DNA from 4 places in the Sphingobium sp. JS3065 genome. Region 2 is predicted to be linked to each of the others. Evidence: predicted binding sites of a transcription regulator. Region 2 holds the regulator's gene; each other region holds the start of a gene.
The links. Region 2 encodes LexA, which represses DNA repair genes until DNA is damaged. Its sites were predicted from a motif close to GTTCCNCNCTTGTTCT; they were not measured.
Positions count from the first base shown of each region.

Region 1: the regulator LexA is predicted to act here: its motif matches at 4,278-4,293, upstream of NUH86_RS13920 (MmcB family DNA repair protein).
Region 3: the regulator LexA is predicted to act here: its motif matches at 3,105-3,120, upstream of NUH86_RS02025 (S24 family peptidase).
Region 4: the regulator LexA is predicted to act here: its motif matches at 2,756-2,771, upstream of uvrA (excinuclease ABC subunit UvrA).

Region 1 covers NZ_CP102664.1:2,838,821-2,846,440, forward strand. Annotated here, with positions in the region: gene coaE (dephospho-CoA kinase) at 1-589, shown strand, start outside; gene dnaQ (DNA polymerase III subunit epsilon) at 623-1,315, shown strand; gene hpf (ribosome hibernation-promoting factor, HPF/YfiA family) at 1,410-2,006, shown strand; gene NUH86_RS13900 (PTS sugar transporter subunit IIA) at 2,126-2,593, shown strand; gene NUH86_RS13905 (PaaI family thioesterase) at 2,553-3,056, shown strand; gene NUH86_RS13910 (DUF1491 family protein) at 3,046-3,384, shown strand; gene NUH86_RS13915 (cell wall hydrolase) at 3,557-4,204, shown strand; gene NUH86_RS13920 (MmcB family DNA repair protein) at 4,305-4,808, shown strand; gene NUH86_RS13925 (ankyrin repeat domain-containing protein) at 5,124-5,759, opposite strand; gene NUH86_RS13930 (SCO family protein) at 5,807-6,463, shown strand; gene NUH86_RS13935 (YcgN family cysteine cluster protein) at 6,467-6,892, shown strand; gene NUH86_RS13940 (M48 family metallopeptidase) at 6,849-7,583, shown strand; gene NUH86_RS13945 (hypothetical protein) at 7,588-7,620, shown strand, end outside.
Region 2 covers NZ_CP102664.1:2,411,684-2,419,303, forward strand. Annotated here, with positions in the region: gene NUH86_RS11725 (TonB-dependent receptor plug domain-containing protein) at 1-263, shown strand, start outside; gene NUH86_RS11730 (RidA family protein) at 328-732, shown strand; gene NUH86_RS11735 (anthranilate synthase component II) at 861-1,451, shown strand; gene trpD (anthranilate phosphoribosyltransferase) at 1,529-2,521, shown strand; gene trpC (indole-3-glycerol phosphate synthase TrpC) at 2,518-3,309, shown strand; gene moaC (cyclic pyranopterin monophosphate synthase MoaC) at 3,306-3,806, shown strand; gene NUH86_RS11755 (molybdopterin molybdotransferase MoeA) at 3,803-4,984, shown strand; gene NUH86_RS11760 (hypothetical protein) at 5,073-5,231, opposite strand; gene lexA (transcriptional repressor LexA) at 5,386-6,072, shown strand; gene NUH86_RS11770 (ComEC/Rec2 family competence protein) at 6,063-7,620, opposite strand, start outside.
Region 3 covers NZ_CP102664.1:396,686-404,305, forward strand. Annotated here, with positions in the region: gene mobF (MobF family relaxase) at 1-1,396, shown strand, start outside; gene NUH86_RS02010 (hypothetical protein) at 1,449-1,745, opposite strand; gene NUH86_RS02015 (DUF6961 family protein) at 1,761-1,964, opposite strand; gene NUH86_RS02020 (thermonuclease family protein) at 1,955-2,380, opposite strand; gene NUH86_RS02025 (S24 family peptidase) at 2,390-3,037, opposite strand; gene NUH86_RS02030 (SMODS domain-containing nucleotidyltransferase) at 3,324-4,769, opposite strand; gene NUH86_RS02035 (hypothetical protein) at 4,766-5,629, opposite strand; gene NUH86_RS02040 (hypothetical protein) at 5,648-5,794, opposite strand; gene NUH86_RS02045 (helix-turn-helix transcriptional regulator) at 5,921-6,805, shown strand; partial or broken gene NUH86_RS02050 (SNF2-related protein) at 6,839-7,351, shown strand; gene NUH86_RS02055 (IS630 family transposase) at 7,349-7,620, opposite strand, start outside.
Region 4 covers NZ_CP102664.1:191,444-199,063, forward strand. Annotated here, with positions in the region: gene uvrA (excinuclease ABC subunit UvrA) at 1-2,744, opposite strand, end outside; gene NUH86_RS00990 (septal ring lytic transglycosylase RlpA family protein) at 2,870-3,442, shown strand; gene NUH86_RS00995 (UrcA family protein) at 3,972-4,307, shown strand; gene NUH86_RS01000 (LytR/AlgR family response regulator transcription factor) at 4,452-5,195, opposite strand; gene NUH86_RS01005 (sensor histidine kinase) at 5,261-6,370, opposite strand; gene NUH86_RS01010 (hypothetical protein) at 6,519-6,746, shown strand; gene NUH86_RS01015 (hypothetical protein) at 6,945-7,196, shown strand; gene NUH86_RS01020 (winged helix-turn-helix domain-containing protein) at 7,302-7,620, shown strand, end outside.

The DNA of each region.
Region 1 (7,620 bases), 430 kb from region 2:
GATTTACGGCCTTACCGGCTCCATCGGCATGGGCAAGTCCGCCGTGGCCGCCATGTTGCGGCGGGAGGGCGTGCCCCTGTTCGACGCGGATGCCGAAGTCCACCGGCTGCAAGGGCCGGGCGGACCGTTATTGCCCGCCATAGAGGCCCGCTTTCCCGGCACCACCGGTCCCAGGGGCGTCGACCGGGCGAAGCTGGGCGCGGCGGTGTTCGGCCATCCGCAGGAGTTGAAGGCGCTGGAAGCCATCGTCCATCCCGCCGTGCAACAGAGCCGCAGCGCGTTTCTGCGCCGTCATCGCTCGCGCAAATTCGTCGTGCTGGACATTCCGCTGTTGTTCGAGACTCATGGCCATCGGAAGCTGGCGGGCGTCATCGTCGTCACCGCCCCCGGCTGGAAGCAGCGCAAGCGCGTGCTGGCCCGGCCCGGCATGACCGCCGCAAAATTCCGCCGGATCGTCCATCTGCAAACAGCCGATGCTGAAAAGCGGCGGCGGGCGGATTATATCATCCATACCGGGACGACCTTCGCCAAGACCCGCAGCCAGGTTCGCCGCTTGGTCGCTTGCCTTGGGGCGAAGACAGGCCGATAAGGGACAGTCCCGAAAGAGTCGTTGAAGAGGGCGATGCGCGAGATTATTTTCGACACCGAAACGACTGGCTTCGACCCTGGCTCAGGCGATCGTCTGGTCGAAATCGGATGTATTGAACTCTTCAACCGGGTGCCCACGGGCCGCACCTTCCACGCTTATTATAATCCGCAGCGGGCGATGCCCGCCGCCGCCGAAGCCGTGCACGGGCTGTCGGACGGTTTCCTGAGGGACAAGCCGTTATTTTCCGACGGCGTCCAGCAATTGCTGGCCTTTCTGGAGGACAGCCATCTGGTCGCGCATAATGCGCGCTTCGACTTCGGCTTCCTGAATCATGAACTGAAGCTCTGCGGCCTGCCCGAAGTGTCGATGGAACGGATGATCGACACCGTCGCCATCGCCCGGCAGCTTCACCCCGGCGCCAAGCACAGCCTGGATGCGCTCTGCACCCGTTACGGCATCGACCGCAGCCATCGCATCAAGCATGGCGCGTTGCTCGACGCCGAATTGCTGGCCCAGCTTTACATCGAACTGACCGGCGGCCGTCAGATCGGCCTTGGTCTTGCACAGGAGGAAGAGAAACTCATTATAAATATGGAACTTGCGGCGAAAGCCGCGGTTCGCCCTGTTCGTCCCGCGCGCGTCTTCGTGGCCAGCGCGGAGGAGCTGGAGAGGCACGCAGCGTTCGTCGCGACGCTGGACAAGCCGCTCTGGCTTGAAGAGGCCTGATGACAGCCGTCCCCTTCCGGGATGCGCTGCCTTCAAGCCTCCATGCCGACGGATCGCCATCCCGGGCGGTCCGGCAAGAATAAGGAGAAGGCATATGGATATTCGTGTTTCCGGGCATCAGGTCGATACGGGCGACGCGCTCAAGCAGCATGTCTGGACCCGTCTGGAGGCCATGGCCGAGAAATATTTCTCCCGCGCGCTTTCCGCCCAGGTGACATTCCGGCCAGCCCCGCACGGCGCCTTCCATTGCGACATCGTCTGCCATGTCATGACCGGCCTGATCCTGAAAGGCGCGGGTGAGGCGCAGGAGGCGCACCCCGCCTTCGAACAGGCCGCGGAACGGATCGAAAAGCAGTTGCGCCGCTATCTGCGCCGCCTGAAGGATCGCGGCGCCCAGACGGCCGCCGCCGAAGCCAACCGGGCCAATGGGTTCGGCCCGGATGGACTGGACGGGGCGGGCTATACGATTTTCGCCTCCCTGGCCGATGAAGAGGAACCGGCCGAAGCGCCCCTGATCGTGGCGGAAACCCGCGTCGACATTCCCGAAGCCAGCGTTTCCGACGCGGTGATGATGCTGGACCTGCGCAACACCAACGCGCTGCTGTTCGTCAATGCCGGGACGGCTGCCTACAACATGGTCTATCGCCGCCATGACGGGACCATCGGCTGGGTGGAGCCGCGCCTGGGCTGATCACCGCCCCCTGGCCGCCGGTTGACCTTGGTCTGCGGGCGGCCTATGGGGCCAGACTTTAAAGATCCGGGCATTGCGTCATTTTTCCGAAGCTGGGCGCGGCTCGGCTGGGATTCGGCATGGTTCATTTCAACGATATCGTCGCACCGGATGCGTTGGGCACCGCTCTTTCGGTCAACGGCAAGAAGCAGTTGTTTCAGAAGGTCGCGGCGCTCGCGGCGAAAGCATATGGCCTCAACGCCGATCTGGTGGCGGATGCTCTGCTGGAGCGCGAAAAGCTGGGGTCCACCGGTTTCGGCGGCGGCGTCGCGATTCCCCATGCCAAGATTCCCGACCTGAAGAAGATGTGCGGCGTGGTCGTCCTGCTCGATCCGGCGGTGCAGTTCGACGCGGTGGACGAAGCGCCGGTCGACATTGTTTTTGCGCTGCTTTCCCCGATCGATTCCGGGGCCGAGCATTTGAAGACGCTGGCGCGGGTGTCGCGCTATCTGCGGGATGAGGGGCAGGTCGCCCGGCTGCGCGGCGCGAAGTCGACGGCGGCGCTTCATGCCCTGCTCGCCGGTGGCGAGGCGCGTGACGCTGCCTGATTCCGGCGCCGAAGCCTCGCCCAGCGGGGAGGCGGCGCATTTCCGGGCGCTGGAGAATCTCTACCGTTCGGCGCCGATCAACCGGCTGTTCCGGTCGGAACTGACGATCCCGGTGGAGGGTCGGTCGATCATCCATTTCGATGTGGACGAAACGCAGTTCCATGCCGCCGGCGCGATACACGGCACCGTCTATTTCAAGATGCTGGACGATGCGGCCTTCTACGCCGCCAACAGCCTGGTCAGCGACCGTTTCCTGCTGACCACCAGCTTCAACCTGTTGTTCACCCGGCCGATCGGGCCGGGCCGCATCCGCGCCGAAGGGCGCTGGATCAGCGGCAAGCGGCGCGTCTATGTCGCCGAAGCCAGCCTGATCGACGCCGAAGGGGAGGAGGTCGGGCGGGGAACCGGCACCTTCATGCGATCGCAATTCCCGCTTTCCTCGCTGCCGGGCTATGCCGACTGATCGCTTGACCAGCGCGCTGCTGGTCAACGCGCTGGTGCGGCGCTGCGCCGCTGCCGGGGGTTTTGCCACTGTGCTGGTCAAGGGCGATGAAATCAGCGGCGTCATATTGATCCAGGCGCTTGAAAAAGGGCGGGAACTGGGCCTGTTCGAGCGCGTTTCCAATTTTGCGGGCGGTTTCAGCCTGACCCGCTGTGGCCCGGACCCGGACAAGGGGACGGAGGCGATGGCCCAATATCTTGCGCGACGCCGCGCTTCGGACCCCGATCTGTGGGTTTTGGAGCTTGATATCGCGGATGCGGAACGGTTCGCCGCTGAAACGATCTGTTAACCGTTGACTCCCCTTGCGCGCGCGGGCACAGGCCCCCGACGCTTTCAACGCGCAGGTTGCCGGTTTCGTCCATGGGGGGCGGATGCAGGTAAACACGCAGACGGGGGGCGGCCGGACGTCGGTGTTTTGGGTTTTGACGTCCCGGCCAAGAACCGCATGATTTTGAGCAATAATGAGTTTTCGTCTGAAGGCTGCGATCGTCGCGGCATTTTCCCTTTCCGCCGCTGCGGCGTTGAATACGGCCGACATGTCGAGCGCTTCCGAAGCGGCTCCGTCGGTCCTGCCCCTTCCGGGAACCACTGAGCTGAATGCAGCTCCGGCCGGCGCGAAGCCCGCCGTCACCTTTGCCGCGCCGCGCGAAGTCGTGCAGTCGCTGGCTCCCCTTTCCGACAGCGCCGATGTGAAGGCCGACAATCTCGCCGCCCTCGTGGATGCGCAAGGCATGGCCGAGGATGTTTCCGGCGACATGAAGTGCCTGGCCGGCGCCGTCTATTTCGAATCCAAGGGCGAAAGCCTGGAAGGCCAGTTGGCCGTCGCCCGCGTCATCATCAACCGCGCCCGGTCCGGCCGCTTCGCCGACAGCCTGTGCGGGGTCGTCTATCAGCCGGGCCAGTTCAGCTTCGTGCGCGGCAACGGCATGCCGTCGATCCGCATGGGCAGCGAAAGCTGGCGCGAAGCCGTCGCCATCGCCCAGATCGCAATGGAAGATAGCTGGGACAGCCAGGCCGAAGGCGCGCTCTATTTCCATGCCCGCCGCGTCTCGCCGGGCTGGGGCAAGCGCCAGTTGGCCGCCATCGACAACCACATCTTCTATCGCTGACACTTTCGCGCCGAGCGCGCAGGGGGTGAAGAAGGGCCGGTTCGGGAGTTTCCTGAATCGGCCCTTTCCTTTTGTTCCCTTCCTGTTCTAAGAACCGGGAATGGACTCCGATCTTTCCGACAGTTGTTCGCCCTTGACCGACGGCACGGCGCTGGCCGTGGCGCGGGGCACGCTGCGCCTGTTCTTCCGCCACGACATGAGCGGGATATTGGAGGTGCCGCTGCCCAATGGGCGGCGCGCCGACATCATGGCGCTGGACGGGGCGGGGCGGATCACCATCGTGGAGATCAAGTGCAGCCGCGCCGACCTGTTGGGCGACATGAAATGGCCGGATTATTTCGACTATTGCGACCGCTATTTCTGGGCGGTGCCGTCAGGCTTCGACCTGTCGCTGTTCGAGAGCGAGGCGCTGTGGCCGGGGCGGACGGGGTTGATCGTCGCGGACCAATATGATGCCGAACTGGTGCGCCCTGCGCCCATGGAACCACTGGCGGCGGCGCGGCGCAAGGCGGAGACGCTGCGCTTCGCCCGAAGGGCGGCGCGGCGGCTGACGGCGCTGGCCGACCCCGATCATGCGGCGGAACTAGGCGGTAATTTCGGCTGATTGGGTGGTTAGCCGTCATTCTTTTACCCCTCTCCCTGGAGGGTCTGCCAGAGGCACGTGACTCTGGCCGAGGCTGCGTAGACTTGGCAGCTTGCTGCCTTGGTCGTCGCTGGGTGAGGGAGCGAACAGGTCGATCATGCCCCCGGCATGATCTAAGGGCTGCGGGGCAGCCCTTACCTGTTCGCTCGATCCACAGGATCGCGCGGGCCGCAGGCCCGCACCCCCTCATCCAACTGCGCCTAGCTTCGCTCCGCTCAGCAAGGCTCCATATCCTTCTCCCTCAAGGGAGAAGGAATGTCTTGGGTTACCCAAAAATCAGAATACCGGCCCTTGCACCGGTCCCTTGGGCGCGGCCGTCGTCTTCGCCGCGCTCAGCGCTTCCGTCAGCCCCGGCGTGCGGCCGTCGCGTTCCGCATAGTCCCGCGCCGACATGCCGGCGATCGTGTCGCGCTTGTCGGGATTGGCCCCCTGCGCCACCAGTAGCCGGACCAGCCCCACATCGCGAAGCTGCACCGCCCGGATCAGCGGGGTTTCGCCGCTGCCATTGGCCTTGTCCACCTGCGCATTATAGGTGAGCAGGCTGCGCGCGCCTTCCTCGAACCGGGCCTGCACGGCGTCCATCAGCGGCGTGTTGCCTCCATTGTCGGTCAGGTTCGGGTTCGCGCCCTTGGCCAGCAGGAAGGTCAGCCATGTATTGTCGCGCCGGGCGACCACCAGGTGCAGCGCGGTGTCGCCCGTGGTCACGTCGCGGCTGTTGATGACGGTGGAGCCGGGCTTCTGGATCAGGTCGGTCACCTTCTGCCCGTCGGCATCCTTGACCGCCTTCAGAAAATTGTAATTGTCGGAAAACTGCGCGTGTGCGGCCATCGGCGCCGCGACCGGCGACAACAGCGCCAGGGCCAGAGCGGCGGCACGGCCAACGCCCATCCAAGCCGGAAAACGTCCTGTCATTTTGTCCATAGCCCCGTTGGGATTTGCAAATCGGGCCATAGCAGGGCATGGCTGGCGGCGCCATGAACAAAGCGCTGATTTCGCTCGCCCTGCCGCTCATCGCCCTGCTGGCAGCCTGTAATATGGGAACGGGAGGCAATGCATCAAGCGGGGATGAGAGCGCCCGGGGCGACCTGCATGGGGCGAGCATCGGCGCGCCCTTCACCCTGACCGATCAATCGGGCAAAAAGGTCCGCTGGGACGATTTCAAGGGCCAGTACCGGCTGGTCTATTTCGGCTATACCTATTGCCCGGATGTCTGCCCGGTCGACCTGCAACGCATCATGCAGGGCTTCGCCAGGTTCGAGAAGGACAAGCCCGCCCTGGCCGCGAAGGTCCAGCCGATCCTGATCAGCCTGGATCCGGAGCGGGACACGCCCGCCGTCCTCAAAACCTATGTCGCCGCCTTCCACCCCCGGCTAATCGGCCTGACCGGCACGCCGGACGAGATCGCCAGGGTGGCCAAGGATTTCGTCGTGATCTATAACAAGGAAGAGGCGAAGGGCGCGAGCGACTATCTGGTCAGCCACAGCCGCACGCCCTATCTCTTCGGGACCGATGGCGCGCCGGTCGCGCTGGTGCCGGTGGACGATCCGGCGACGCCGGACGTGGATGAGGGCGACCCTGCCAAGGTCATCGCCTTCCTCGAAAAATGGATTAAATGACGGTTGGACTTCTGGGAAAAGCCCCTCGACAAGCTGGACCGCGCCGAATGGGAAGCGTTATGCGACGGTTGCGGCAAATGCTGCCTGCACAAGGCGGAGGATGAGGATACGGGGCGCATCTACCCCACCAATGTCGCCTGCCGGCTGCTCGACCGGCATAGCGGGCAATGCATCAATTACAGGGAACGCCGCCGCTTCGTGCCCGATTGCGTGCGGCTGACGCCTGCCAAGGTCAGGACGATAAGCTGGCTGCCGCGCACCTGCGCCTATCGGCTGCGGGGCGAGGGCAAGCCGCTGCCGGAATGGCATTATCTGATCTGCGGCGACCGGGAAGCGGTGCATCGGGCGAAGGAATCCGTGCGGGGCTGGACCATTGCGGAGGCCGATGCGGGCGATTGGGAAAACCATCTTGTCGACAGAGAGCTCTGACGCCGTTCTCGTCGTCGACGGCGTCGCCGTTCCGGTACGGGTCCGCCGGTCGGCGCGGGCCAAGGCCTATCGATTGTCGCTGGATCAGGCGCGAGGGGAATTGCGGCTCTCGCTGCCTACACGCGCCAATCTGAAGCGCGCGCTCGGCTGGGCGCAGGGGCATGAGGGCTGGGTCCGGTCGCAAATGGCGCGGCAACCGGCGCTGGTGACGCTGGGTGACGGCATCGTCTTTCCGCTGGAGGGGCGGGAGGTGCGCATCTGCTGGGTCGAGGGCGCGCCCCGCACGATCCGGCTGGAGGGCGACCGGTTGCTGCTCGGCGGCGCGGCGGAATCGGTGGGGTCGCGGGTGCTGCGCTGGCTGAAGACGCGGGCGAAGGCCGTGCTGGAGACCGAAAGCCATGCGATGGCGCGGGACAATGGATTGATCGTGGCATCGGTCGGCATCGGCGATCCGCGCAGCCGTTGGGCGAGTTGCGCATCCAGCGGCGCGATCCGCTATAGCTGGCGGTTGATCCTCTGCCCGCCGGAGGTGCGCCGGGCGACCGTGGCGCATGAACTGGCGCATCTGCTGCACATGGACCACAGCCCGGCCTTCCACGCGGTGCACAGGCGGATATTGGGGGAAGATCCCCGACCGGCGCGGGCGTGGCTGCGCGCCCATGGGACTGCGCTGCATCGCTTTGTGGGCTAGGCGCATGGGCAGGAAGAAGCGCTATCTGACGGCCACC
Region 2 (7,620 bases):
AACGCGATGGCGTGGTCAAGGCGACGGGCATCACCGATCTGGAACTGGGCTATGACTTCACCGATTTCGTGACGTTCTCTATCGGCGCGAACAACCTGTTCGACAAGCGCCCGGAAAAGCCCAAGCTGCTGAGCGGCGTTACCGTCCTTCCCGGCCAGTCGCCCTATGAAAATGGTTCGACGGCCTGGAACGGCTATTATGGCCATGGCGCCTACGGCTCGGCGGGCGGCTATTACTACGCCCGTCTCGACTTCAAGTTCTAAAGCGTCACGAAGGGGGGCCGGTCCGGAAACGGACCGGCCCTTTTCGCATCGGGGAAACATGCGCATGAAGAAATGGCTTGTCCTGTTCCTGGCTTTCAGCGCCGCGCCATCGGTGGCGCAACAGCCGCTGCCCTTCTCCCCCGCCGTGCGCGCAGGCGATATTCTCTATCTTTCCGGCCAGATCGGGCAGGCGCCCGCCGGCATGGACCCGCATAAGGAAGGCTTCGACGCCGCCGTCCGTTCCTCCATGGATTCGATCGGCAGGATATTGAAGGATAATGGCCTGGATTTCGGCCATGTCGTCAAATGCACGGTGATGCTGGACGATATGGCGGACTGGCCCCGCTTCAACGACGTGTATGTCGGCTATTTCCAGGGCAAGCGGCTGCCCGCCCGCAGCGCGTTCGGCGCCGACGGCCTGGCAAGGGGCGCGCCGCTGGAAATCGAGTGCATCGCGAGCTTCAAATAGGCGAAGGCCGTCCGGCCCCCGCTGGGAAGAAGGTGCTGGGGTCATGGCGGGAAATGGTTGACATCATCCGGATTCCGCCATTCCACTCCCACTTCCCCAACTCCCCATAGCGCGCTAAAGCCTTCCCCATGATCCTCGTCATCGACAATTACGACAGCTTCACCTGGAACCTGGTCCATTATCTCATGGAACTGGGCGCGCAGGTGGAGGTCGTCCGCAACGACGCCATTTCCGCGGGCCAGGCGCTTTCCACCGGCGCGCAGGCGTTCCTGCTCTCCCCCGGCCCCTGCACCCCCAATGAGGCGGGCGTCAGCCTGGACCTGGTCGCCGCCTGCGCGGATGCGGGCGCGCCGCTGCTGGGCGTGTGCCTGGGCCACCAGTCGATCGGCCAGCATTTCGGCGGAAAGGTCGTGCGCGGCGGCCTGATGCACGGCAAGACTTCCCCCGTCAGCCATGACGGCACCGGCCTGTTCGAAGGACTGCCTTCGCCCTTCACCGCCACCCGCTACCACTCGCTGATCGTGGAGAATATTCCCGACACCCTCATCGTCAACGCCACCAGCGAGGACGGCTCCGTCATGGGCTTCCGCCACCGCGACCTGCCGATCCATTCGGTCCAGTTCCACCCGGAAAGCATCGCCACCGAACATGGCCATGACATGCTGGCGAATTTCATGCGGATCGCGGGCATCCCCGTTCAGCAGCGCGTGGCGGCCTGAGGGCCTGAGGCGCTTTTTCCTGTCTTGCAACCCCGCCCACTCGACTCCGGCGCCATCCCATGATTAAGGCAGCGTCGATGACACGCCTGCCCGATCCCGCTACTCCGCTCGACGCGCAACAGGCCGCCACGGCCTTCGACCTGCTGTTCGATGCCGACCTGCCCGAAGGGGAGATCGCCAGCTTCCTCGTCACCATGGCCCGGCGCGGCGAGACGGCCACGGAAATCGCCGCCGCCGCCCGTGCCATGCGCGCCCGCACGATCCCGGTCGCTGCTCCGCCCGGCGCGATAGACGTATGCGGCACGGGCGGAGACGGCCACCACACCCTTAACGTGTCGACTGCCGTATCCCTGGTGGTTGCCGCCGCAGGCGTGCCCGTCGCCAAGCATGGCAACCGCGCCGCCTCCTCCAAGGCAGGGGCAGCCGACACGCTCGAAGCGCTCGGCCTCGATCTCGACCGCGCCGCGCAAACCGCCGAAGCGACGCTGGCCGACCTTGGCATCTGCTTCCTCTTCGCGCAAAATTATCACCCCGCGCTCAAACGCCTGGGTCCGATCCGCAAGGCGATCGGCGAACGCACCATCTTCAACCTGATGGGTCCGCTCGCCAATCCGGCGGGGGTGCGCCGTCAACTGGTCGGCATCGCCCGCCCCGACTATGTCCCCGTCTATGCGGAGGCGATAGCGGAACTCGGCGTCGACCATGCCTTGATCGTGTCCGGTGACGAGGGGCTGGACGAATTGTCGCTGGCAGGGGGCAATGAACTGGCGGAAGTGAAAGGCGACCGGCTGGTCGCCATGCGTCGACTGACCGCCGCCGAACTCGGCCTATCCACCCACCCGGTCGAAGCGATCAAGGGCGGCGATCCCGCCTATAACGCCGCCGCCCTGCGCGCCCTGCTGCAAGGCGAAGCGGGGCCTTACCGGGACGCGGTGCTGCTGAACGCCGCCGCCGCCCTTGTCGTCGCGGACGCCGTATCCGATTTCCGCGAAGGGGTGGAGGAAGCCGCCGAAACCATCGACCGGGGCCTTGCCAACGCGCTCCTCAATTGCTGGATTGCCTACCCATGACCAACAAGCTGATCGAAATCTGCGATGTGAAGCGGGAGGAAGTCGCCCGCCGCAAGGCCGCGATCACCGTTTCCACGCTGCACGCCCGCGCCGCCGAGCAGACGCCCCCGCGCGGCTTCCGCAAGGCGCTGGACGATGCCGCCCGCTCCGGCTTCGGCCTGATCGCGGAGGTCAAGAAGGCCAGCCCGTCCAGGGGCCTGATCCGCCCGGATTTCGACCCGCCCGCCCATGCGCAGGCCTATGCCGCCGGGGGCGCGGCCTGCCTGTCGGTGCTGACCGACGAACCCTATTTCCAGGGCCATGACGATTATCTGATGGCCGCCCGTTCCGCCTGCGCCCTGCCGGTGCTGCGCAAGGATTTCATCGTCGATCCGTGGCAGGTGCTGGAAAGCCGCTCGCTGGGCGCGGACGCGATCCTGATCATCGTCGCCGCGCTGGACGACGATCAGATGGCGGAAATAGAGGACGCGGCCCTTGGCCTGGGCATGGACGCGCTGGTCGAAGTGCATGACGCGCAGGAACTGGAACGGGCGATGAAGCTGCGCTCCCGCCTGATCGGCGTCAACAATCGCGACCTGCGCGACTTCACCGTGGACTTCGCCCGCACCTATGAACTGGTCGAGCGGGCGCCGGAAGGCTGCACCTTCGTCGCGGAAAGCGGCATCGGCGGCCATGACGACCTGATCGCCATGTCGAACCATGGCGTGCGCTGCTTCCTGGTCGGGGAAACGCTGATGAAACAGGCCGATGTCGAAGCGGCCACCCGCAATCTGCTGACAGGGCGATGAGCAGGCTCACCCATCTGGACGATGACGGTTCGGCCCATATGGTCGACGTCTCGGCCAAGGCGGTGACGGCGCGTCAGGCCGTCGCCACCGGCCGCATCGGCATGAGCGCGGAAGCCGCCGCCGCCATCGCGCAGGGGCTGGTGAAGAAGGGCGATGTGCTGGCCGTCGCCCGCGTGGCCGGGATCATGGCCGCCAAGCGGACCGCCGACCTGATCCCGCTTTGCCATCCGATCGCGCTCAGTTCCGTCAGCATCGACCTCGATCTGGACGAGGGCGGCGTCACCGTCACCGCCACCGCGAAAACGGCGGGCCAGACAGGTGTCGAGATGGAGGCGCTCACCGCCGCGACGGTGGCGCTGCTGACCGTCTACGACATGGCGAAGGCGCTCGACAAGGGCATGATCATCGGCGACGTGCGCCTGCTCGCCAAGACCGGCGGCAAGTCCGGCGACTGGACCGCGGGGAACCGGACCGGCGGGGACGGGCAAGCGGCATGAGCCTGCTCCCCGTCGCGGAAGCGCAAAGCCGCCTGATGGCGCTCGCGACGCCGCTGCCGACGGAGCATGTGGCCGTTGCCGCCTGCGCCGGTCGCTGGCTGACCGAAGATATCGCCGCCCTGCGCGACCAGCCCTGGGCCGATCTGTCGGCGATGGACGGCTATGCGATCCGCGCAAGCGAATGGCCTGGGCCATGGCGGGTCGCCGCCGAAAGCGCGGCGGGCGGGCCGCTTCCTCCGCCCCTGGCCCCCGGTGAAGCCTGCCGCATCTTCACGGGCGCTCCCCTGCCCCAGGGCGCGGACAGCGTCCTGATCCAGGAGGATGCGGCGCGGGACGAAACGCTCCTGCGGGGATTGGGCGGCGCGCTGGCGCTCGGCCGCAATGTCCGCGCCGCCGCCTCGGACTTCCACAAGGGCGGCCTTCTTTTGAAGAGGGGCGCTGCGCTCGGCCCCGCGCAGATCGCCCTTGCCGTGCTGGGCGGCCATGGCGCCTTGCCCGTCGCCCGGCGCGCGCGCATCGCCCTGATTTCCACCGGCAACGAACTGGTCCCGCCCGGCGCGCCTGCCGTGGAGGGCCAGCTTCCCTCCTCCAACGCCCCCATGCTGGCCGCGCTGCTGGGCAGCCTGCCCTGCGACGTCATCGACCTGGGGATCGTGCCCGACGATCTCGACAACGTGACCCAGGCCTTCGCCCGCGCCGGGCAGGCCGACATCATCGTGTCGACCGGCGGCGCGTCGGTGGGGGATCATGACATCGTCCGCCCGGCCTTCGCCCGCGCGGGTGGCTCGCTCGATTTCTGGAAGATCCGCATGCGCCCCGGCAAGCCGCTCATGGCAGGCACGCTGGGGTCCGCCATCTTCCTGGGCCTGCCCGGCAATCCCGTGTCGGCCTTCGTCACCGCGACGCTGTTCCTGCTGCCGTTGGTCCGCCACTTGATGGGCGCCGCATCGCCCCTGCCCCGCACGGCGCCAGCAACCCTCTCCGCTCCCCTTCCCGCCACCGGAGAACGGGATGACTATCTGCGCGCCTTCCGCACCGAAGCGGGCGTCGTTTCGGTAACCTCGCAGGACAGCGCCGCCACGGCCGCCCTGGCGATGGCCGACTGTCTCATCTTGCGCGCCGCCGGTTCAACCGCCGCCCAGGCCGGCGCTTCCGTCACGGTCCTGCCCCTTACATAAGGAAAGGGGCCGCGAAGCGACCCCTTCCAGTGCAGTCCTGTTGAAGCGGCTGCATTCAGATCATGTCCTGAACGACGGCCAACCCTTTTCAGCGCTGCTGCTTATCGGGCGCCTTGTCCTTGCGGCTTTCGTCGCCCATCTGACCCTGGCGATTTTCCTGCTGCTGCTGACGTCCGCCCTGGCTGGAGCGGTCGCCGCCCTGCTGATCGCGGCGTTGACCGCCGCCCTGATTATTCTGGTTGGGCATCTTACTCTCCTATTCGCCTTCTTCCAGGAAGGCAGTCGTGTAAACGGCCCGCTCGCCGCCGCGTTCCCGCAAATGCGGCGAACCGTTAGGCGCTTGACTTACCCCTGTCCGTTTCCTATGCGTTCTCCATCCGTTCTAAAGAGGGTAAGGCGAGATGTTGACACCCAAGCAACAGGAATTGCTGAGCTTCATTCAGACCCGGCTGGAGGAGGGAGGCGTCTCCCCTTCTTTCGAGGAGATGAAGGAAGCGCTGGATTTGCGGTCCAAATCCGGCATTCACCGCCTGATCAACGCATTGGAGGAACGCGGCTTCATCCGCCGCCTGCCCAATCGCGCCCGCGCGCTGGAAGTGCTCAAGCTGCCCGACGCCATGCATCGCGCGCCCAAGCCCGTCGCGCCTGCCACCACGGCCCTGGCGACCGGGTCGGCGATAAGCAAGCCGCCGGTCGCCGCCAATGACATAGTGGAGATTCCGCTGCACGGCCGCATCGCCGCGGGCGTGCCGATAGAGGCGCTGGAGGGGCAGAATATGCTCTCCGTGCCCGCCGCCCTGCTGGGCACCGGGGATCATTATGCGCTGGAAGTGGCGGGGGATTCCATGGTCGAAGCGGGCATACTCGACGGCGACTTCGCCCTCATCCAACGGACCGACGTGGCGAGGGAGGGGCAGATCGTGGTCGCGCTGATCGACGAGAATGAGGCTACGCTCAAATATTTCCGGCGGGAGGGGCAGAAGGTTCGGCTCGATCCCGCCAATGGCGCCTATGAACCGCAAATCTACGATCCCCGGCAGGTCCGCATACAGGGCAAGCTGGCCGGATTGCTGCGGCGCTATAACTGACGTCCGGGGAATCGGCGCGGCCGGGTCGCGGGCCGCGCCACCCAGGGATGCTCGTCATTCCAGGCCTTCACCCGCCTTATGCCGCCATGGTCGAGATCGATCGCAAGGCCGCCGGTCGAGGCCAGGGACTGTCGATCGACCTTCAGCCAGCGGGGGCGGCAGAAACCCGGCAAGCGCCGGTCGCTGACGACGATGTCGGAGCGCGCGCAATCCCGCGTCAATATCCCATTGTCGATCCGCATGCCGCTCCGCGTCAGCAACAGGTTCCAGTTCCGGCCCCCGCCCGTCAGACGGACAGCGCAGAGATCGGCAGAACAGCGCGCTTGCGGCAGCGCCGCCATCGCCTCCAGCGCGCCGTCATAACCGACACTCTCCATCATGGCGTCGCGCACATAGCGGCCCGCCCGTTCACGCAGCATCGCCATGCCGCCATTCGCGGTGCGGACCGCGACGTGGCGACCGTCCCCGCTTATCAGGATGGAAGGCACGGAGCTTGTCAGCACCATCGCCACCCCGGCCGTCACCGGCATCAGCCCCGCCCAGCGCCACCGGCTTCGCCACAACAGGCAACACAGCATGCCCAACAGGATCAGGCCGAACGCCAGCCCCGATTGCGCGGGAGCCAGAACCACCGCCCAGGGGCTGGACGCCACCCCATGCGCGACCAGCAGCAACAGGTCCAGCGCCCGCGCCGTGAGCCACCAGAAGGGCGCGCCCCATCCGCCCAGGTCCAACAGCAAAGCCGTCGCCTCCAGCGGCATGACGACCAGGGTGGTCAGCGGTATGGCCACCAGATTGGCGACAGCCCCCAGCACGCCCGCCTTGTGAAAATGAAAAAGCGCGATCGGCGCCAGCACCAGTTCGACGGCCAACCCGGTCGCCAGCATGCCGACAAGATTGCGCGCCACCCGGCGCCACATCGCCTCGTCCCGCGCCGACAGGAAAGCGCGGAAGCGGGGATGCTCCCCCAGCGACACCAGGGCGACCACGGCGGCGAAGCTCATCTGGAAACTCGGCCCCACCAGCGCTTCGGGCCAGAGCAGCAGCACCGCCAGCGCCCCCGCCGCCACCAGCCTGAGCGTGATCGCATCCCGCCCCATCGCCAGCCCGCCCAGCACCAGCATGGCGGCGACGCAGGACCGCACGGTCGGCACTTCCGCCCCGGTCAGCAGCGTATAGCCAATGCCCGCCAAAGCGCCGCCGCACGCCGCGACCAGCATCAACGGCCAATCGAGCGCCGCCCGCCGGCTGAGCGCCATCACCCGCATCGACAGGAAAATCACCGCCGCGATCAACGCCGTGACGTGCAGCCCGCTGATCGACAGCAGATGGGCAAGCCCGCTCCGCCGCATCGCCGCGGCATCGGCTTCGGCGATCGCCCCCTGATCCCCAGTCGCCAGAGCGGCGGCGATGCCGGCCCCCTGTCCCGGCGCCCGTTCCAATATATGCGCGAACAGCCGCGCCCGCAGCGGCGGTTCCGCCGTCGCTGGCCGCAGGACGGAAATGGGCCGCAGGGCGCGCCCGGTCGCGCCGATCCCGTCGAAATAG
Region 3 (7,620 bases), 1.5 Mb from region 2:
CCAGAACACGCTCGTGCAGATGCTGGAACGCGACACCGGGATCCCATCAATGACCGTGGCGCGGTTCCTGAAGCGCCATGCCGCGCTGCTCGAAGGCGGAGACAAAGCGGCCCTTGCGTCGGCGCGCAGCGAACTGCACGGCACCGTAGTCCTCCTCGACGAAGCCTCGATGGTCGGCAATACCGACAAGGAAAAGCTGGTCCGGCTGGCGAACCTTCTCGAGCTTTCGCGCTTCGCCAGTATCGGCGACAGGAAGCAATTGGGTGCGGTCGATGCCGGCAAACCCTTTGAGGTCATGCAGAAGGCTGGCGTCGAGACAGCGACCATGAACATCAACTTGCGCGGTCGTGACCGGGCACTGCGGGCTGCCCAGCATGCCGCACAAGGCGGGCAGATCGAAGAAGCCTTGCGCCACCTCGGATCGAATGTCGTCGAGGTCGGGGAAGGGGCGGCTATCGAGGCCGCCGCAGCATGGCTGGCGCTTGCACCCGCCGAGCGTGAGCGGACCGCCATCTATGCGTCGGGGCGCACACTGCGCAGCGAGGTAAACGAGGCCGTGCAGACAGGTCTCAAGGCAAATGGCGAATTGGGGCAGCCTGCGCTCAAGCTCGACGTGCTTGCGCGCGTCAATACGACACGCGAGGAACTGCGGTATACGGGCACCTATGTTCGCGGCATGGTGGTTGAAGTCGACCGCGACAAGCGCGCCCAAGGCCTCACGCGCGGAACCTACCGGGTGGTTGAAAGCGACCCGAAACGCGAGCGTGTCACCCTCGAGAACGGGCAGGGCAAGCACTTCGAATTCAGACCAGGGAAGCTCCGGCCGCAAGGCGAGCATGCCCCCCTGCGGCTCTACGAGCTGAAGCCTCTTGAACTCCATGCCGGCGACCGCATCCGCTGGACGGACACGGACCACAAGCGCGGCCTGATCAATGCCGATCAAGCCCGGATTACCGGGATCGACAGCAAGTCCGTTAAACTGACTACATCGATGGGCATCGCGCATGAGCTGGCAAGGGAGGATCCGATGTTGCGGAGGCTAGACCTCGCCTACGCGCTCAATGCCCACATGGCGCAGGGATTGACCTCGGACCGAGGGATCGCGGTCATGGACAGCCGGGAGCGCAATCTGTCGAACCAGCAGACGTTCCTGGTGACAATCACCCGTTTGCGTGACGGACTCACGCTCTTCGTCGACAATGCGTCACGGCTCGAAGCTGCGGTCGGGCGCAACACCGGCATGAAGCGCTCGGCGCTCGAAACCGTCGATCTGCTCCGCGATGCGGCGGCCCAGGGGCAAGCAAAGGGCGATCAGATGGATAAGGTACAAGCGCCCGGTCGCGAGCCACCCGAGCGTGACCGCTCGATCGTCAAACCCTTCGAAATCGGCATCTGACAGCAGTCGCAAGAGGGCTCGTCGCCTGAGTTCAAAGGCATGCAGATTGACTTTATGTTCCTAATTTGTTCTCAATGCGGCCATGCCCCGAATCGCTGACGATATTCTGCTCACCCATCTGGAAGTGGCGCTTGCGGTAGCCCCCGAGCCAGTTCTCTGCGGACTCAATGCCGACGACCCGCGCCAGCAGCGGAACGCCCGGGTCGATCTCGCGCGGCATCTGGTCGAGCGCATGCGCGGGTTCGTAATCGAAGGCGAAGGCGGTATGCGCGGCGAAGGGCAGGCCTGTCTCTTCCTGGGCGATTTTTCGCCGATCGGTTGAGCAGTGCCACAGGGCGCTGTCGACCACTTGAAGACGTATCGGTCAGTGCCGGGACGTCGGCGCATCCCTGAGGTCTGCCAGGTCGGCAATTCGTCTTGCGATCTCTTGCCAGGTGCGGACACCTTCCTGATCACCGGCGAGGGCAAGAGCGCCGATCTGCTCGGCCACATGGCGCCGGGCATCATGCCCATGGGTTGTGAGAACCTGGTTGGCGCAGGCCCAGAGCTCCCAGTCGCTCAGCGGCAACGGTGGTTCTTCCAGTAGCGGTCCCACCGCAGCACCGTTCCGGTGCGGACCATCGCACAGGATAGATCGGCGCCCGAGGCAAGGGTGCACCAGGCCGCTGTCCGCGAGCCACCGGCCGAACCTTCAGAGCGGCAGTGCATGGCCGGGGCAAAAACGATCACATGCCCTGTCGGGATTGTCCCGCGTGAGCCGCCGAAGAGCGAAACGAGGCGGTCGCGCGCTTCGAGCGCAGTGGCGGGCGGGCAGGGCTGGTTGGTCCGGCAGGTGCCGTCCATCTCGCGCGCTGCAATACCCGAAATACGGATATGCGGGCCCTCCGCGCACCAGATCGGTCCATCGCCGTCCCAGACATGGGTCGGGGTACAGGTGAAGCTTTGTCCTGCCGCGACGACGGCGGCTGCAAGTGTCAGGAACATTTTGAAACTCTACTGTAGTTTGCGGCCGAACCAGAGCACCCGGCCGACGATGTTGATGGCGCGGCGTTCGAGCCCGTGCCAGCTTGGATAGGCGGCATTGTCGCTCACCACCGAAATCCGCCGTCCCTGGGGTTCGATGGCGATCCGCTTGACGCTGAGCGCGTCATCCATGCGCAGGACATAGATGCCGTCGCGAAGCCGTGATTGGCCGTCACCGAGGTCGACCATGACCTCGTCGCTGTCGTTGAGCGTGGGTTCCATCGAGTCGCCATGAACATGGATGATCGACAGACTTGAAGCCTTGCTTGGGGTGAGCTTGCGGAGCCAAACTTCGTCGAAACCGAATTGTCCGCTTTTGCTTTCCATTTCGGCGAGCGCGCCGTGACCGGCGGAGGCTTCAACGTCCAGAACCGGGATCTGCACCAGTTCGACAACAGGTGCGCTGCGATGAGAGGGGGCGCCCAGCACGCGCTCATCCACGCCAAAGAAGCGCGCGAGAATGTTGCGATCGCTCTCGTCCAGATACCGCGGGCTGCCTTTGCGGATGTACTGCTGGATGTAAGAGACATTGCGACCGAGGAGCCGGGAAATTCCCGAGTAGGTGCAGCCCTTGCGGGATGAGATGAGCTCGTCGAGAGCCTGTCGTGCTTCGTCCATCACACTGTCCTGTCACGAATGCTAGGAAAAATCATCCTAGACTCTAGGACGCCTTCCTAATATGAACATAACAAGAACGCAAGAGCAAAGCGAGTCGGACGGCGATGGAGCTACTGGAGCAGATCGAGACCTTTCTGGTGCGGACGAATACACCGCCGAGCAAGTTCGGGCGCATGGCAGTGGGAGATCCGCGGTTCGTGGAAGATTTGCGTTCTGGTCGTAGGCCGAGGCGGAAAACGCATGAACGGGTGAAGGAATATTTGTCCATTGCAATAGCGGAAATAGGTCACAAGATTACGACGTCAAATGGAGCACTCTGTCCTACCAATGTATCATCGGCGCGGCGTATCAGGAATGCTTCGACAAAATGTACACCCCGCCAACTGAGTTCCTCCCAGCGTCTGGCACCAACGGACGGTGCGTAAAAATCACCACGTCCCTGATGACGGGAAAGCGCGGCATAGCCTGTATTGGTGACGCGCCACTCAACACGATAACTGGAATCGATCGGTGCACCGCCCCACAGGCGTGCCTCAAACCAGAGGCCTCCATGAGCAGGAAGGGTGTCACCAGACGCGACCCGCCTTTCATCTGATGAGCGTCGGTGAGGATGGTATGTGGCCGTTACATTGACGTGGACCGGCGCCCCAGATCCACGAACCCACTGGGGGTCATGAAGGTGTGGAGGGCGGTAAAACCACGACGGAAGTATCCTGGTTCCGAAATCGCGAACTGCCTCAACCAAACGATCGGGATGGTGCGCCACACTGCTTAGCAAGGATCCAACGGTGATGGTCGCCTCGTCAATGGTCGCTGCAATCTTGGCGAGAGCGCCCTTACCGAATTCCTCTCCAAAAATTCGCTGCCAGGCAGATATGCTCTTGCTGAAGTCTTCCTCGGCAATGGCGTCATCGATCCAGCCTCGATATTTGTTCACAAACGAACGGAAGTTCGAGTACTCTTCATCGGTGAGGAGGGTGCCGAAGTCCTCGTCAGCCTGAGACGGATTGGAAACCAACGGCCGCGTTGCATTCGCTTGAAGGTAGTCGTCCAGCCTTCCCATCACTGTCTGCAGCGCGGATGGGGTGTCCTCGAATGCGGTCGTATTTTTGTCCAGCCAAGTAATTCGGTAGCCCAGCAATGTGGTCAGAAGCACTGAGGGGCACTTAAATGTCTTCTTGATGCCCCGCAGGTATTTTAGAAGACGCGTGACCTTGCGGAAGCTGTTGCTCCCTGAATAGCCGTTCCGCTCATTGAACCACTCAGTGTAGCGCTGGGGGTCGCTGCTTTCAAATGCGTTGGTTATCCGGTTGCATACTTCTTCAGACCCGTTGCCGTCTCGACCGACTACGAGCGGCGCAACGTCGATTTTTCGTTCGCCGGCGTAGGTTATTGTCACACAATGTGAGTAGCTAGAGACCTTGTCCCTATAGGTGGCACTTTCGCGGAATACCTGCCGGAGTGTGTTGATGTAGTCCCTTGGCTCCCAACCATCGACGTGCGAGACGCGCACCAGAATGTCGGCGTCAAACGGGCTTCCGGCGATTGGCTTTATGATTGTCCTTTGGGCCCACGATCCCTGCGCAAGGAAGCTTCGCAAGCGGGGCTCCCAATTGGAGTCGCGGATAAAAGTCTTAATGGCTTCGACGCTCGATTCCAGTTGGCCGAGCCGTGTCGTGTTCAAGTCAACGACGCCATCCATGAAATTCTTAAACAGTGCGGTGTGCTTCATGCGCCAGCGCTCCCGGTAGCTGCACGTGCTTCGTCGCGGTCGCGCTTATATTCAGCCCATCTTCGGTTGAGCCGGTTCTCCATACTCGCGAACACGCCTGGGACGGCTTCAGGAGCACTCTCCATCGCGTTGTTGTAATCGGTCATCGCGAGCAGGACGTCGCCTTGAGGAAAGCCTTTGGCATGTGCAGCAGCCATGCGGCTCTGGACGGACTCGGCTTCCCTGAACGCCTCTCGATGCTCGGTCATGGCGCCGAATACATCGGACGAGAGCAGGAAAACGAGGATCGCGAGAACGACCTTGATGCCGGTGATAGCTGTCACACGGTCCGTGAAAGGCACGCTAGCCAATGCGGCTGCGACCGCGAGCGCGATGAAGCCGACGAACAACGCGCCCATCGCGTTTCCGCTCATTCGATGGATATCCTTCGAATAGAAGGCCGATTCTTCGAGCAGCTCGCCAAGCCGCCGGTAGCCGGGAGGGGCTCCACTCGCATAGTAATCTGGGTTGATCTTGGCTTCGGCAAGCCCTTCATCGACGGTGAAGACCTGCCGAAGGCGCTGATATTCTTCAGGCGAGAACTCGGCGCCAAGACCACCGAGGATCAGGCTGGCTCTGCGCGCGGAATGGGCGGCGGACCTAGCGCGCCGATATACGCCTCGGACGATCCACCAAACGACAATCAGAATGGGTCCGACTATGGCGAGCAAATAGAGTAGTGTTTCGCCAGCGATCACCACGGATAAAGCAGTTGGCACGACGGCAAGAAATTGGACAACCAAGAGAATGAGGCGCCACTTCGATGCCTTATCAAATTCGGCCCTGAGATAGCCGACGAGATCGTTGGCGGAAATGGACATTGTAAATAACCTCCAAGTTCACTTCTTCTTGTTCGGGCGCTGCGTCAACGCCGACGCAGCGGCCGATTTGGCTGCGGTGCTCGACTTGGGATCGCGCAGCACCTTCGAGGCCGCAGTCGCGACCTTTTTGCTCGTAACTTCACTCTTCGAAGGTGTCTTGGCCATGTGGTCCTCCTGTTGCCCGACACGGTTTTGCTTGACGCGACTCCCGTGATGGGAATAGAAACTACACACGTCGTGCAGATGTGTCCATATAGTTTTTATCTGCATCCGGTTTGGAGGAAGATTCGGATGGCGGAAAGCCTGACGACATTGAAGTGGGGCGTGGAGCGTCGCCTCGAGTTCATCGAGTTTCGCCTGTTCTGGGAGGGCGGGGTCAATCGTTCGGACATCATCGATATGTTCGATGTCTCCGTGCCGCAGGCATCGAAGGATCTGACGCTCTACCAGGAGCGAGCTCCACACAACGCCCTCTATGACAAGAGCGCCAAGCGGTACGTCGCGAGCGACCTTTTCGAGCCCCATTTTCTCAAACCCGACCCGGACGGCTACCTGTCGCGCCTTCGGTCGGTTGCTGAAGGGCTGATCGACTTGTCGGAATCTTGGATCACCCAGGTTCCTGAAACTGACATAGCCTTGACGCCACGAAGGGATGTCGACGCAGCGGTCCTGCGCACGGTTCTCAGCGCAGTGCGCGATCACCGCTCGGTGGACATTCATTATCAGTCGATGAGCAAGGATCGGCCTGACTCGATCTGGCGGCGGATAACGCCCCACGCCTTTGGTTACGACGGGTTCCGCTGGCACGTCCGCGGCTATTGTCACGTCACCGACAAGTTCAAAGATTTCCTTCTGCCGCGGGTTCTCGGGATCGGCACCCTCGGCGAGCCTGGCGCGGCCTCTGATCAGGATGCGCTGTGGCAAGAGCGGTTCGGGGTAGAGATCGGGCCTCACCCGGATCTAACCGCCAGCCAGAAAGCGGTCGTCGCCAAAGACTATGGGATGGAGAAGGGCTCGGCGGTCCTCACCGTGCGCTACGCGATGCTCTTCTATGTTCTCAAACGGCTCGGCCTGTTGGGGGACGCCGCCAAGCTGCCGGCCCGAAGCCAGCATATCGTTGTCGTCAATCAAGCCGAGACCGAGGCGGCTTTGGAGAAAGCAGACTTTGCGGTGTGAGCATCGGTGCGGCTGCGGTCAGTAAAGGTAGATATGGCAAGGCTTGAAGAGATTCGAAACGGCGCGTCGGTGCGGGGCATCGCCTCGCCCCAGGCGGCCCAGATCCTTTCCGTAGACTGGATCGGGGATCAGGCGATCAATGTCGTCTACCGCGATCTGAACGGCGCCGTGGCTGAGGCCGTGCTCTATCGCGACGACGAATATCGGCTTGAAGTCGAGGTCAACGGGCGGCCTTGGTCGTTCGACGGAGATGGCGCATTGCTGCGCCTGGTCACCGAGGCTAATCGGATCAAGCTGGCGCATTATTTCGACCCTTATCTCGCGATCCACACCAGCCTTGTCGATCCGCTGCCGCACCAGATTTCGGCGGTTTATGGCGAGATGCTTCCGCGTCAGCCACTACGCTTCCTGCTGGCCGACGATCCTGGTGCGGGCAAGACGATCATGGCCGGCCTGCTGATCAAGGAGTTGATCGCGCGCAGTGATCTCGAGCGCTGTCTGGTGGTCGCGCCGGGCAGCTTGGTCGAGCAATGGCAGGACGAGCTAGTCACCTGAATCCGAAGTTCGGCTCATTGTTTTTTGGCAGAAGCGTCTGACCGAGGCGAGGATATCGTCGGCGGATTTGACCCATTTGTAGGGCTTGGGTTTTTCGTTGTGAGCGGCGATGAAGGCGGCGATATCGGCTTCGAGTTCGGCCGTTGAGCGGTGGACGGCTCGCTGCAATTGCTTGCGCGTCAACTCGGCGAACCAGCGTTCGACCTGATTGATCCACGATGCTGACGTCGGCGTGAAGTGCACGTGCCAGTGCGGACGAC
Region 4 (7,620 bases), 1.3 Mb from region 2:
TGTTCGACCAGGGCGTGGAGGACTTCGAGCAGTTTGCGGACATCCTCGAAATGGAGGCCGGTGGTGGGTTCGTCCAATATGTAGAGGGTCTGGCCGGTGGCGCGGCGCGAGAGTTCCTTGGCGAGTTTGACGCGCTGGGCTTCGCCGCCGGAGAGGGTGGTGGCCTGCTGGCCGACCTTGACATAGCCGAGGCCCACTTCGGCCAGCATCGCCATCTTGTCGCGGATGGGTGGGACGGCCTTGAAGAATTCCACCGCGTCCTCGACCGTCATGTCGAGCACGTCGGCGATGCTGTGGCCCTTGAACTTCACCTCCAGCGTCTCGCGATTGTAGCGGGCGCCGTGGCAGACGTCGCAGGTGACGTAGACGTCGGGGAGGAAGTGCATCTCGATCTTGAGCACGCCGTCGCCCTGGCAGGCTTCGCAGCGGCCGCCCTTCACGTTGAAGCTGAAGCGGCCGGGCTTGTAGCCGCGCGCCTGGGCTTCGGGGAGGCCGGCGAACCAGTCGCGGATGTTGGTGAAGGCGCCTGTGTAGGTCGCCGGGTTGGAGCGGGGGGTGCGGCCGATGGGCGACTGGTCGATGTCGATCACCTTGTCGCAATGTTCGAGGCCCGTGATCCTGTCGTGCGGCCCGGCGACGATGCGGGCGCCGTTGAGGGCGCGGGCTGACGCTGCGTAGAGGGTGTCGATGGTGAAGCTGGACTTGCCTGAGCCGGAGACGCCGGTGATGCAGGTGAAGGTGCCGAGCGGGATCGACGCGGTGACGCCTTGCAGATTGTTGGCGCGGGCGTTGTGGACGGTGAGTTTCTTGCCCGTGCCCTTGCGGCGTCGGGTGGGGACTTCGATGCGGCGGGTGCCGTTCAGATAATCGGCGGTCAGGCTGTCCTTGTGGGCGAGCAGTTCGTTGAGGTTGCCTTGCGCGACGATGGTGCCGCCGTGGACGCCCGCGCCCGGTCCCATGTCGACGATATAGTCGGCGGTGCGGATCGCGTCCTCATCATGTTCCACGACGATGACGGTGTTGCCGAGGTCGCGCAGGCGTTTCAGGGTGATGAGCAGGCGGTCATTGTCGCGCTGGTGCAGGCCGATGGACGGTTCATCGAGGACGTAGAGGACGCCGGAGAGGCCGCTGCCGATCTGGCTGGCGAGGCGGATGCGCTGGGACTCGCCGCCGGACAGCGTGCCGCTGGTGCGGTCCAGGTTCAGATAGTCGAGGCCGACATTGTTGAGGAAGCCGAGGCGCTCCACGATTTCCTTGAGGATGGCCTTGGCGATCTGGTTCTGCTGATCGTTGAGGTGGGTGGGGAGGGTCTGGAAGAAGCGCAGGGCGTCGACCACGGAGCGGCGGGTGGAGAGGGAGATGTCCTCCCCCGCGATCTTGACGGCGCGGGCTTCGGGTTTGAGGCGGGCGCCGTCGCAGGTCTCGCACGGCATGGCGGTTTGATATTTGCCCAGTTCCTCCCGCATCCAGGCGGATTCGGTCTGGAGCAGGCGGCGGTTGAGGTTGCCGATCACGCCTTCGAAGGGTTTCTTTACCTCGTAGCTTTTCTTGCCGTCGACGAAGCGGAGGGTGACGGGTTTGCCCGCGGTGCCGTGGAGGATGATGATCTTCACCTCCGGCGGGAGGTCGGCCCAGGGGGTTTCCAGGGAGAAGCCGAATTCTTTCGCGAGAGACCCAAGGACTTGCATATAATAGGGGCTGGGCGGGTTGGATTTGGCCCAGGGGACGACGGCGCCCTTCTTGAGGCTGAGGGCTTCGTTGGGGACGACCAGTTCGGGGTCGAACAACTGACGTTCGCCCAGCCCGTCGCAGGCGGGGCAGGCGCCCTGCGGGGCGTTGAAGGAGAAGAGGCGGGGTTCGATTTCGGGGATGGTGAAGCCGCTGACAGGGCAGGCGAATTTTTCGGAGAAGACGATGCGGTTTTCGGGGATGCCTGCGCCCTTGAGGGTGGCTTCGCGTTTGGGGCTCCCCCTCTCCCCAGCCCTCCCCCCCTGGGGGGAGGGAGTCAGGGCTGCGACCGTGGTGTCGGCGAGGTCGACATAGGCGAGGCCGTCGGCGAGTTTCAGGGCTTGTTCGAAGCTGTCGGCGAGGCGGGTGGACATGTCTTGGGTGACGGCCAGGCGGTCGACCACGACTTCGATGTCATGCTTGTATTTCTTGTCGAGGGCGGGGGCGTCCTCGATGGCGTAGAGTTCGCCGTCGATGCGGACGCGGGTGAAGCCGGCCTTCTGCCATTCCGCCAGTTCCTTGCGATACTCGCCCTTGCGGCCGCGCACCACGGGGGCGAGGAGGTAGAAGCGGGTGCCTTCGGGGAGCAGCATCACGCGGTCGACCATCTGGCTGACGGTCTGGGCGCTGATGGGGAGGCCGGTGGCCGGGCTGTAGGGAATGCCGACGCGCGCCCAGAGGAGGCGCATATAGTCGTAGATTTCCGTGACCGTGGCGACCGTGGAGCGGGGGTTGCGGCTGGTCGTCTTCTGCTCGATGGAGATGGCGGGGGAGAGGCCCTCTATATGCTCCACGTCGGGCTTCTGCATCATCTCCAGGAACTGGCGGGCGTAGGCGGAGAGGGACTCCACATAGCGGCGCTGACCCTCCGCATAGATGGTGTCGAAGGCGAGGCTGGACTTGCCGGAGCCGGACAGGCCCGTGATCACGATCAGGCTGTCGCGGGGGAGGTCTACGTCGACGCCCTTGAGGTTGTGCTCGCGGGCGCCGCGGACGGAAATTTGCGTGAGACTCATGGGGGCGTGTTGTTCCAGATTTGTTCTTCGGGGGCAAGGCTTCGTGGCGGGGAAGATAGGGTGTGTGCGACGAAAGGAAAAGGCGGCGCTTTTCTCCGCAGGGCCGCTGGGGTAGGGGCTGGGGGATGAGCGGGATTTCGGTTCGGATGCGGTGCGGGGCGCTGGCCGCCGCGGTGGCGCTGGCGGGCTGCGGCGGGGGCGTGAAGTTCCGGCCGGTGAGCGATGTGCCGGTGCGGGTGGGGAAGCCCTATAGCGTGCGGGGGGTGACTTATGTGCCTGCCGCCGATCCGGCTTATGACTATCTGGGCTATGCAAGCTGGTATGGGCATGAGAGCGGGAACCGGACGGCCAATGGGGAGCGGTTCGTCCCCAGGGCGGTGACGGCGGCGCATACGACCCTGCCCTTGCCGAGCTATGTCGAGGTGACGTCGCTGGAGACGGGGCGGACGATATTGGTGCGGGTGAACGATCGCGGGCCTTTTTCCGGGCGGGGGCGGATCATCGACCTGTCGCGGGGGGCGGCGGAGCAATTGGGGATCAGGGCCGCGGGCCATGCGCCGGTCAGGGTGCGGGTGGTGGAGCCGCCGGAGAAGGACCGCAGGAAGCTGCGCGAGGGGAAGGAGGCGCCGGAGCGGCCTGTTGTCGATGCGCGGACGCTGGCCAATTTGCGGGCGCAGCTTGTGGGACAAGGGCGGTGATGTCGTTCGTGGATGAATGGCGTCGGTTCGTCCCTGGCGGATGCTGCCGGGCGCGGCGGGACGGCGGATCATCGAATGGGGAAAACGGCCGTTGGGCGACGGCGCTATGATGCGGGACGTCATGGCGGCGACCTGATAAAATGCGGCCGGTGCGAGGCCCCCTCGCTGACGATATTGGAAAGAGATCCCGGAGAGCCCGACAGCTTCCTGGATGCACCCCCGGCCATTCCCTTGCGCCGGGGGTGCTTTCTTATGGGCCTTTCCGGTGGCTGTTCGTCATTTTCCGTTACGGAATATTTGTTTTCTTGACGTAAAATTGACGTTCGTCCGGGCTGGACTGCATTTGGTCGATAGGGGCGTCGTTGGCCGAGCGGGATGGGCGCCGGTCGAATGCGGGAAGCGATGTTTTTGCGGTGGGCGTAAAGCTCAGGCTGCGAAGACGGAAGCGATGATCTTATTTCTTTAGGCCGCTCTTCTCTTCGCTGGAGGTCCGCTGCGAGCGGACAGAGATGGTTGAGGAGATATTGCCATGATCGCCGCGAAAATGATCGCTGTTGCCGCTTTGCTGGGTGTCGCCGGTACGGCTTCCGCCGAGGAATTCGAATCCAACGGCAAGACTGCCGAGGTCCGTTATCACGACCTGGATCTGTCGAGCGTGAAGGGCCAGAGGGCGTTGAAAGGGCGCATCTGGCGGGCCGCGTGGAAAGTCTGCGAGCATGGCGCGACATCGGCCGAGATCAAGAAGTGCCAGTCGGTTGCCGCTGCCCATGTGCGCGGTTCGGTGGAACTGGCGATCGCCAAGGCGGGCAGTGGCGCGCGTTTTGCCGATAAGGGCAAGGAGAAGCCGGTCGTTGCAGGGAACTGAGGTTCCTTGGCTGATGCTTGAGAAAGGCCCGGTGGATGCCGGGCCTTTTTTGTTGGGCCGGAGTGTTGGGGGCAGGCATTGCGCATTTCCCCTCCACCATGCTTCGCATGGTCCCCCTCCCCATCTTCGATGGGGAGGATTTTGTTAGCGGCCGGTCAGGGCGCGGGCGTTGGCCAGGTAGGTGCGGCCGATGCGGATTTCGGTGCCGTCGGCCAGGCAGGCGGACCAGACGCCGCTGCCGTCGTGGCGCAGGCGGGCGATATGGTCGCGGCGCACGATGTGGGAGCGGTGCAGGCGGACGAATTGCTGCGGGTCCAGCCGGCTTTCCAATGAGCTGATCGTCTGGTGCAGAAGGTAGCTGCCGGCCCCCACATGCAGCCGCATATAGTCGCGTTCCGCCTCGATCCGGTCGATCTGGACGGCGCCGATGCGGATCAGTTCGGAGCGGTGGGGGACCCAGAATTCCTGGGCCCATTCGGGTTCGTCCTCCGCGCTGGTGGCGGGGGAGGGGGCGGCGCGGTTGCCCAGCGCCTGTTCGACCCGGTCGATGGCGCGGGAAAGGCGTTCATGGGCGACCGGTTTCAGCAGATAGTCCACGGCGGCGAGGTCGAAGGCCTCCACCGCGAAACCCTCGAACGCGGTGACGAAGATCACGGCGGGGCGGATGCCCATGCGCGAGGCGGCCCGCGCCACGCCGATGCCGTCGAGCAGGGGCATGGCGATGTCGAGCATCACCAGGTCCGGTTCCAGCCCCTCGATCAGGCGCAGCGCCGCTTCCCCGTCGCTGGCGGTGCCGGCCAGGGCGATGCGCGGTTCGCGGGCGCAGAGCATCTGGAGGCGTTCGACGGCCAAAGGTTCATCGTCGACGATCAGCGTCCGGATGGTCATGCTTCAACCTTTCGCAAACTGTGCCGGGAATATGGGGGATTTCGTTCGGGAAGGCTCCGCACGTCCTAGCTCCGGCGGATGATGGGGAGGGTCAGGTTTACCGCGAAGCCGCCGCCGGGGCGTGGGCCATAGTCGATCCGGCCCTGTTCGCCGAAGCGGGCGATCAGCCGGTCGCGCACATTGGCGAGGCCGATGCCGCTGCCTGCGTCGGCTTCGCCCGGCGGCTGGTCGCCATTGTCGGTGACGCTGATGTGGAGCATGCCCTGCTCTTCGCGCGCGGCGATGGCGATGGTGACGGGGGTGGACGTGCGCGACACGCCATATTTGATCGCGTTTTCGACCAGCGGTTGCAGGATCAGGCCGGGGACGCAGGCGCTCAGCAGCCCGTCCGGAATGTGGATGCTGGTCGAAAGGCGGTCGGGGAAGCGGACCGCCTCAATATCCAGATAGAGTTTCTGGAGATGCACCTCCTCCTCCAGCGAGACATCCTCCAGCGGGTCGCCGGTCAGGCTGGTGCGGTAGAAGTTGGAGAGGGAGAGGATCATCTGTTCCGCCTCGTCCCGCCGGTCCTTCATGACCAGGGAGGAGAGGGAGTTCAGCGTGTTGAACAGGAAATGCGGGTTCACCTGATAGCGCAGGGAGCGCAGTTCGGCCTGTTGGGCGGCGCGTTCCAGCCGGTCGGCGCGGCGTTCGACGCGATGCGCTTCGCTGGCGTAGGAAAGGGCGAGGTACAGCCCGGCCCAGGCGGAAAGGAAGAAATAGCGGCTGATCGCGTCCTCCACGATCTGCATCAGGGCGAAACCCTGTTCGCTGGCATATTTGCGATAATCGGGATCGGGGAAGAGCGATGCCGGGTCGTAGATGTTGAAGACGTAGAAATTGGCGGCCGCCATCGCCAGCGCGAAAGGCGCGGCCAGGGTGAAGGCGGCGACGATGCGCGTGATCAGCGGCTGGCGGTCGAAGCGGCGCAGGCAGAGATAGAGAATCCAGGTGACGACGATGCCGATCACCGACACCACGGCGCGGCGGGCGGCCATGGCCCCCTGCGCCTCGAACCCCATGACGGAGGCGCGCAGCGTCACCAGCACCGCGTAGAAGAACCAGAAACCCAGGATCGAATAAAGTGCGACCGCCGGCGGCACGCCCGGCTCGCCGTCTTCGTTTTTCATGCTCATGGCAAAAGTCTAGGCCAAGGCGGGGGCGCTGTCGCCCCTTGGCGGTGAAGCTGGTCGAAGGGTTCCATGCGTTGGTCGATCAGGGGAACCGGCGTCTGCCGCCATCCGTTGATCGATGAGGCGCCTTTGCGGCGCCGGAGAGGAGCGCATGATGAACGACAAGACGGATATTCGCCCCAACAGCCGCGAGGAGGCGGGGGACAATCGCCCGACCGATGCGCAGGACCATGCCGTGACCCAGGAAGAGAAGCTGGACGAGGGGTTGAAGGACAGCATGGATGCGTCCGATCCGCCCTCCGCGACCGCGCCGGGGGATCATGGCGATCCGGTGCCGTCTTCCGGCTTTCCGGAGGGGGAGCGTAGGAAGGATGAGTGACGGGCGGCTGAAGCGCGCCGCGATCAATGAGACGCGGGACGCGCGCGCCAGTTTTCTGTTTTCGCATCGTTTTGCGCGAAACCGGTTCCCACTTTTGCGCACGATGCTCTAGCGATAGACGGGCTTTGGAATCATGATATGATCGGGTTGGAAGGCGGCGGCGACGCGGCCTTCCGCAGGTGAGAGGAGCCAATTCATATGCCGACTTCCGCCACTTCCGCGGTCGAACGCATCGCCCGCGTGCTGGCCGGTCGTCAGCTCAGCCTGAACGGCGGGGGCGACGATCCGCATGCGGCGAGCGCAGTCGATGCCAGTTGGCAGGACCATGTCGAGGATGCCTATGCGATCCTGCACACGCTGCGCGAACCCGATGCGCAAATGGCGCAGGCGGGCGACGTGGCGGTGTGGCGCAGCATGATCGGCGCGGTGCTGGAGCGCCGGATCGGGTAGCCGCCCGTTCCGAAGGGGCGCACGGACTCGATCCAGGGCGAGGAAGGCGGCACTGTTCCGAACCGTGGATTGGCGTCCTGAACCCCGGCGTGGCATAAGCGGCGGATGAGTGGTCCGGTGCTGAAGATAAAGATACAGATTTATTGCGGCGAGGAGATCGCCATGGGACCGGGCAAGGCCGACCTGCTGGACGCGATTGCCGGCGAGGGGTCGATCTCCGCCGCCGGGCGCAAGTTGCGGATGAGCTATCGGCGGTGCTGGATGCTGGTGGACGTGATGAATCGCTGCTGGGCTGAGCCGCTGGTCGCGACATCGAACGAGGGTGCGCGGCTGACCGACTATGGCGCGGGGATATTGGCGCGCTATCGGGCGATGCAGGCGGCGGTGGCGGGGGTGGCCGACGCCGCCCACTGGCCCGATCTGG